DNA from 3 places in the Pseudoduganella plicata genome. Region 1 is predicted to be linked to each of the others. Evidence: predicted binding sites of a transcription regulator. Region 1 holds the regulator's gene; each other region holds the start of a gene.
What was found. Region 1 encodes sigma-54, which starts transcription at its own class of promoters, with help from an activator protein. Its sites were predicted from a motif close to TGGCANGNAANCTGCTTT; they were not measured.
Positions count from the first base shown of each region.

Region 1 (2,198 bases):
CAGCTTGTTCTGCACGTATTCGCGGATGGCTGGGGTTACGTCGATATGATGTCCACTGATGGTGAGATTCATACACACTCCTAAAGATGATGTCGCTCTAAGGTTCGTGCGTTGCCCGCCGTGGTAAAAAGCCGGCGGCGCAGAGGAACCCATGCACTACAAGGACTTGCGGAGGCTGACGGGAGGGATTTTCAAGGCTTCGCGATACTTGGCAACAGTGCGTCGCGCAATCACCATGCCCTGTTCTCCCAGCATGTCCGCAATCTTACTGTCGGATAAAGGGTTCTTCGGGTCTTCGGCTCCTGTGAATTGCACGATCAGCGCACGGATCGCAGTCGAGGAAGCTTCCCCACCCGCTTCGGTTGCGACGTGGCTGCCAAAAAAATACTTCAACTCAAACATGCCATGGGGAGTGAGCATATATTTCTGAGTTGTCACCCGAGAGATCGTACTCTCGTGTAGCCCCAGTGTATCAGCTATTTCACGCAACACAAGGGGTCGCATGGCCACCGCGCCATGCGAGAAAAAGTTCTTCTGCCGCTCGACGATGGCCTGTGCGACGCGCAGGATCGTGTCGAAGCGCTGGCGCATATTCTTGATCAGCCACTTCGCTTCCTGCAGCTGCGCGCCCATCTGGCTTTCGCCCTTGCCCTGTTTGAGCAGGCTGGCATACAGCGCGTTCACGCGCAGGCGCGGCATCACGTCGTTGTTCAGCGTGACCACCCAGCCGTTGCGGCCCTTCTTCACAATCACATCCGGTACGACATAGTCTGACACGTCGGACGCATACGCGGCGCCCGGATGGGGGTTGCACTGGCGAATGACGGCCTGTGCTTCGCGCAGGTCTTCGTCGTCGCAATCGAGCGCCTTCTTGAGCTTGTTGAAGTCGCGCTGGGCAAACCAGGCCAGGTGTTTCTCGACAATGCACAGCGCCATCCGGCGCGTCACCAGCGGCACGCCCGGCATCTTGCGGATCTGCAGCGCCAGGCATTCGGACGCGCTGCGGGCGCCGACGCCCACCGGATCGAAGCTCTGCAGCAGCGCCAGCGCCGTGCGCAGCTCTTCCATTTCCACTTCCAGCTCTTCGGGCAGGCGGCCGTGGATCTCGTCCAGGCTCTCTTCCAGGTAGCCGTTTTCGTCCAGCGCGTCGATGATCAGCTCGACAAGCGCCCGGTCGCGCGGCTGTTGCACCGTCACCCGCATCTGCTCCATCAGGTGTTCGCGCAGCGAACAATGGCTCGCTTCCAGTTGCGGCCGCGCGTCGTCGTCGTCCGGCGCCTTGCCGCGGCCCGCGTCGGTCCAGTCGGTATCGCCTTCCGGGCCGCGGTCCGCGTCGGCGCCGTCATACGGTTCTGCCTCTGCGGGGGCCGCCGCGTCGGTTTGCTGGGGCGGGCCTTCGGCCGGTGCCTCGGGCGCGCTCTGCTGGCCGATGGCGCCATCGGCCAGCAGCCGCAGCGAACGGTCGAGCGGATCGTCGAGCCGTTCCAGCAGCGGGTTATCCGTCAGCAGCTGTTCCAGTTCCTGGTGCAGTTCCAGCGTGGACAACTGCAGCAGCCGGATGGACTGCTGCAGCTGTGGTGTCAGCGCCAGGTGCTGCGACGTTCGCAGTTGCAGAGACTGTTTCATGTGCGGTCACATACGGAAGTGTTCACCAAGATACACGCGCCGCACGGATTCGTCGGCAATGATATCGTCCGGCCGGCCCGACGCCAGGACGCTGCCCTGATTGATGATGTACGCCCGGTCGCAGATGCCCAGCGTCTCCCGTACATTGTGGTCCGTGATGAGCACGCCGATACTGCGCTCCTTCAGGAAACGCACGATCCGCTGGATCTCGATCACGGCGATCGGATCGACGCCGGCAAACGGTTCGTCCAGCAACACGAAGCGCGGATTGGTTGCCAGGGCGCGCGCGATCTCGACGCGACGGCGCTCGCCGCCCGACAGCGACAGCGCCGTGTTCTCGCGCAGCTTCTCGATCTGCAGGTCGGCCAGCAGGTTGTTCAGGCGCTCGTCGATCTGCGCCTTTGTCAGGGCCTTGCCGTCGACCTTCTGGATTTCCAGGACGGCGCGGATATTTTCCTCCACCGTCAGCTTGCGGAACACCGACGCTTCCTGCGGCAGGTAGGACAGCCCCAGGTTGGCGCGCTTGTGGATCGGCAGGCTGGAGATGTCGGTGCCGCTGATGTCGATGGTGC
Region 1 covers NZ_CP038026.1:4,297,514-4,299,711, reverse strand. Annotated here, with positions in the region: gene hpf (ribosome hibernation-promoting factor, HPF/YfiA family) at 1-72, opposite strand, end outside; gene E1742_RS18930 (RNA polymerase factor sigma-54) at 157-1,626, opposite strand; gene lptB (LPS export ABC transporter ATP-binding protein) at 1,633-2,198, opposite strand, start outside.

Region 2 (2,198 bases), 1.1 Mb from region 1:
GGCTGCTGGTCCTTCGTGCCCAACGCGGACGGGCAGATGCCTTTCGAATTGAAGTCCGGTCCGTTCTTGTCGGTGCTGTACTTGTCCACCACTTGCGGCCGGCCCGTCTTCATGTCGACGTGCGTGGCCCAGTTGACCTTCGGATCGAATTTCTCGGCCACCAGCAGCTCGCCGGTCACGCGGTCGAGGGTGTAACCGAAACCGTTGCGGTCGAAGTGCACCAGCGCCTTGCGTGGCGTCCCCTTGACCTTGATGTCGGCCAGGATCATTTCGTTGACGCCGTCATAGTCCCACTCGTCGTGCGGCGTCATCTGGTAGACCCACTTCGCCTTGCCCGTATCGAGGTCGCGCGCGAAGATCGTCATCGACCACTTGTTGTCGCCGGGACGCTGGCGCGGGTTCCACGTGCTGGGGTTGCCGGTGCCGTAATAGACGAGGTTGGTGGCCGGATCGTAGCTGTACCAGCCCCAGGTGGTGCCGCCGCCCAGCTTCCACTGGTCGCCCTTCCAGGTCTTGAGCGACGAGTCCGCACCGATCGGCGCCATCTTGCCGTTGGTCCATGTCATGGTCGTCTGCGGGTCCACCATCAGTTCGTTGTCCGGCCCCGTGCTGTAGGCCTTCCACAGCACCTTGCCCGTGTTCATGTCATGCGCCGTGATGCGGCCGCGCACGCCGAACTCGCCGCCGCTGATGCCCGTCAGGACCTTGTCCTTGAACACGTGCGGCGTGTTGGTCGTCGTTTCGCCCAGCTTCGGGTCGCCTACCTTGACCTTCCACAGTTCGGCACCCGTTTTCGCGTCCAGCGCGACGAGGGTCGTGTCCGCCTGCTGCAGGAAGATCTTGCCGTTGGCATAGGCGACGCCCCGGTTGACCGTGTCGCAGCACATCACGGGGATGACCGTGGGATCCTGCTTCGGCTCGTACTTCCAGCGGATGCTCTGGTCTTCCAGCGACAGCGCGAACACCTTGTTGGGGAACGGGCTGTGGATGTACAGCGTGTCGCCGATAACGAGCGGGCCGCCTTCGTGCCCGCGCAGCACGCCGGTCGAGAAGGTCCACGCCACCTGCAGGTTCCTGGCGTTCTTGTTGGTGATCTGCTTCAGTTCGCTGTAGCGGTGATTGGCCAGGTCGCCGGACTGCATCGCCCAGTTCTTCGGGTCCTTCGTCAGCTTCTCGACGTCGGAATCGGCCGCCAGCGCCGGCGCCGCGGCCAGCAGCAGGCATGGCCAGCAGCGCATCAATCTCAAGGTGAGTGACATGTTTCGGGTCTCCTATGGTTTTTATACGCGGACCTCGCTGGCCCGGCGGGATGCTCCAGTGAGTCAGCACGGAGCGTGCCAGTGCGGTACGGCCTGCTCACGGCCGCCGCCCGCCGCGCTTTCTGTTCCTGTTACGTGACAGTGGCGGCACGCGCTGTCCCTCATGCGGCACAACCGTCAGCGCGGCGCAACGTGGCACGCCTTGCTCGCGTCTGCCTCGATCGCCTTGTACTTGCCGGCCGCCTGCCTGACGCTGGGCGGATCGCGGAACAGCGCGCCCCGCTCGCCCGCCATCGTCCGGTTGCGCAGCGCCGTTGACATTTCGACGTACTCGTCATACGTCAGCGCCGCAGCGATCCGGTCGATGACGCAGGCGCACTTGTACAGGTACTCGTACTTGCCGTCGTGCTTCTGCATGCACTCCAGCACGTACTCGACCCGGCCGCTGGTGGGGTAATCGTGCGCGCTGGCTGTCAGGGGCAGGCAGAGCGCGCACAACAGCAGACATCTGAACGGCGACATCGGCACCTCAAGCATCCTGCAGCAGGCCGCGCGACTTCGCCACGTGGGTCGAGATCGCATCCATCAGCGGCGGCGACAGCGCGTCGTAGGGCGGCAGGCCCAGCTCGTTCAGGCGCGCGCGCACGGCGCCCATGTTTTCCGGCCGCGCCCCCGATTCGATGATCGACGAGACGAACGCGGCGAATTCCGGCGGCGCCCAGCCCGGCTCGCGCGACAGCTCCGTATGAACGAAGTCTAAGCCGTAGAACGGATGCTCCCTGTTCTCGATGCGGCCATACATGTGCACGCCGCACTCCCTGCAGGCGTGGCGGCCGATGGTGGTGGCGGGATCGACCACCTGCAGCTTGTCGCCGTTGGCGGCCACCTTGACGTGATCGCTGCCGACAACGGCCACCTGCGAGAACAGCGAACCGGCCG
Region 2 covers NZ_CP038026.1:5,415,727-5,417,924, reverse strand. Annotated here, with positions in the region: gene E1742_RS23870 (methanol/ethanol family PQQ-dependent dehydrogenase) at 1-1,259, opposite strand, end outside; gene E1742_RS23865 (hypothetical protein) at 1,437-1,781, opposite strand; gene gfa (S-(hydroxymethyl)glutathione synthase) at 1,789-2,198, opposite strand, start outside.
Region 2: E1742_RS23870 (methanol/ethanol family PQQ-dependent dehydrogenase) is a predicted target of sigma-54. The motif match lies at 1,323-1,340, and genes of this name have one in related genera.

Region 3 (2,198 bases), 540 kb from region 1:
CTGGAACGGCGGCGCCCAGGACGGCGGCCAGCGATGCGGCGACAGTAAGCAGTGTGCGGCGTTTCATGGTGGTCCTTTTCACGGTTGATCAGAAATGGTATTCGGCGCGCACCATCGGCGTGCGCGCGGTGGCGCCTGGCACGGTGCGTGCCGGATTGCCGAACTTGTTTTTCCAGTACTGGTATTCGATACCGGCCCTGAACGTGTTTTTTGCCGCGCCCACGGCGGCGCTCAGGTCGTACATCACCTGCATGTCGACGTTGATCTCGACGGCCGTGGGGCCGCCGAATTCGTTGCGGCCCTTGGTGCCGATGTAGTTGGCGTAGCCGTCGAACGATAGCGGCACGCCCAGCGTGAAGGGAATGCCCCAGGCGGCCGTCAGCATCGCGTGGGTGTCGTAGCGATAGCGCGCGGTGGCCGTCTGCGTGAAGCCGTTATAAGGCGCGTTCGATTCGTGCAGTGCCAGCAGGCTGACATCCAGGAAACCGGGCACGTCGAACATCAGCGTAGGGCCCAGCACCAGCATGCGCTTCTTTGAGTTGTAGCCGGCATCGGTCTTGCTGTTGATGTCGAAGCCGGCTGTCACGCCCACGCCGCGCACGGGACCGAATGCCAGGTTGGCCCCGCTGATCTTGCCCAGGTCGATCGTGTGGCGATAGACGGCGTAGGCCTCGTGCGCGCCCGTGGTCGCCCCTGCGGCCGACGGGTCGTGTTTGTCCGAAATCAGGTAGTCCACGCTGAAGAAATTCTTGCCGTACTTGTAGCCGCTGACATGGCTGAAATTGAGAACGTGCTTGACGATGTCGCTGCTGTTATAAGGCTCGGCGAATTTGCTGCCGTAGCGGTAGCTCAGCGAAGTATCGCTCCAGTCGGCGGCATGCGCGTTCCAGCTGGCGGCAAGCACCAGCAGGCCTGCGGTACGGGTGAACGTCAGGGTCTTCATGCGATGTCCTTGTTCTTGTCGATGGTGGGCTCGGTGTGATCGCATGCAATCCAAACGGTACTTGCCTGCAACCCCGACTCAACCTTTAGCAATTACCGGACCATGCTTGCCGGCACGTTCCAGTCCCGAACGCTGGACTATGGCGGCGCCGCCGTGCATCGGCCCGGTGCGCCGTGCACACAATCGGCCCACCGTTTGTATCCAATCGGAGCAACTAGCAACCCGCCAGCGCCTCGGCAAGGCTCAGCTTGCGGTCGGATGCACCCAGGTGGAGCCGCCCCTCGATCTCGATGAGGTGATGGTCGATCAGCGCCGTCGCGTGGGCCGTGTCGCCCTGTTCGATCATCGCCAGCAACCGCTCATGTTCGTCGTTGCCGCACATGGGCACGCCCGGGTTCTCGTACAGCGCGATGATCAGCGACGAACGCGACACCAGTTCCACCATGAAGCGCTGCATCACCGCGTTGCCGGCCAGCTCGGCAAGCAGCAGGTGGAATTCGCCGCCGAGCCGGATCCACGCGGCGCGGTCGCCCGAATGCCGGGCCTGCTCCTCGGCCTGAAGCGCGGCGCGGATGCGCGCGAGCGACGCCGGCGTACCATGGCGGATCACCAGCGGCACGATCTCGCGCTCCAGCGCGCGCCGGGTGGCAAAGATGTCGCGCGCCTCCTGCGGCGACGGCGACGCCACCACGGCGCCCCGGTTCGGCCGCAGCGCCACGATATGGTCATGCGCCAGCCGTTGCAGGGCCTTCCTCACCGTGGTGCGGCTGACCTGGTACAGCTCGCAGAATTCGGCTTCGCCCAGGCGGGTGCCGGGCGGCAGCCGGTGACTCATCACCGCATTGACGACGGCGCTGTAAATGCGCAGATCGGTGGCGGCACCCCGCTTGCCGACAGTTGGCTGTTTGCTCATATGTACTCCCGTACGCCGCGCGCCTGTGCGCGGCCGATGGCACCACTCAAGCAGGAATCGTGCGCACCGCTGCGCGATTCTGGTGAGTTTTGTCGACACTGTTGGTGCGTTTTGTATACAACTAGCGCCGCCGATGGCCCGACACGCGGTTCCGGTCGTGGCATGCAACTTGCTGAATCGTTTGCATGCCCACCATGCGAAGGAACCCCGGCATGACTGACCAGACATTAGATCCCGACATCGGCTCGCCACGGGCAGTCCCGCGCACCGAGCCGCGCCTGCAACTGCTTGGTATTTCCAGGGTCTACCCGTCCGTGGTGGCCAACGCGGAGGTGAACCTGA
Region 3 covers NZ_CP038026.1:3,759,556-3,761,753, forward strand. Annotated here, with positions in the region: gene E1742_RS16460 (BMP family ABC transporter substrate-binding protein) at 1-67, opposite strand, end outside; gene E1742_RS16465 (outer envelope protein) at 89-943, opposite strand; gene E1742_RS16470 (GntR family transcriptional regulator) at 1,158-1,856, opposite strand; gene E1742_RS16475 (ABC transporter ATP-binding protein) at 2,069-2,198, shown strand, end outside.
Region 3: E1742_RS16465 (outer envelope protein) is a predicted target of sigma-54. The motif match lies at 1,029-1,046, and genes of this name have one in related genera.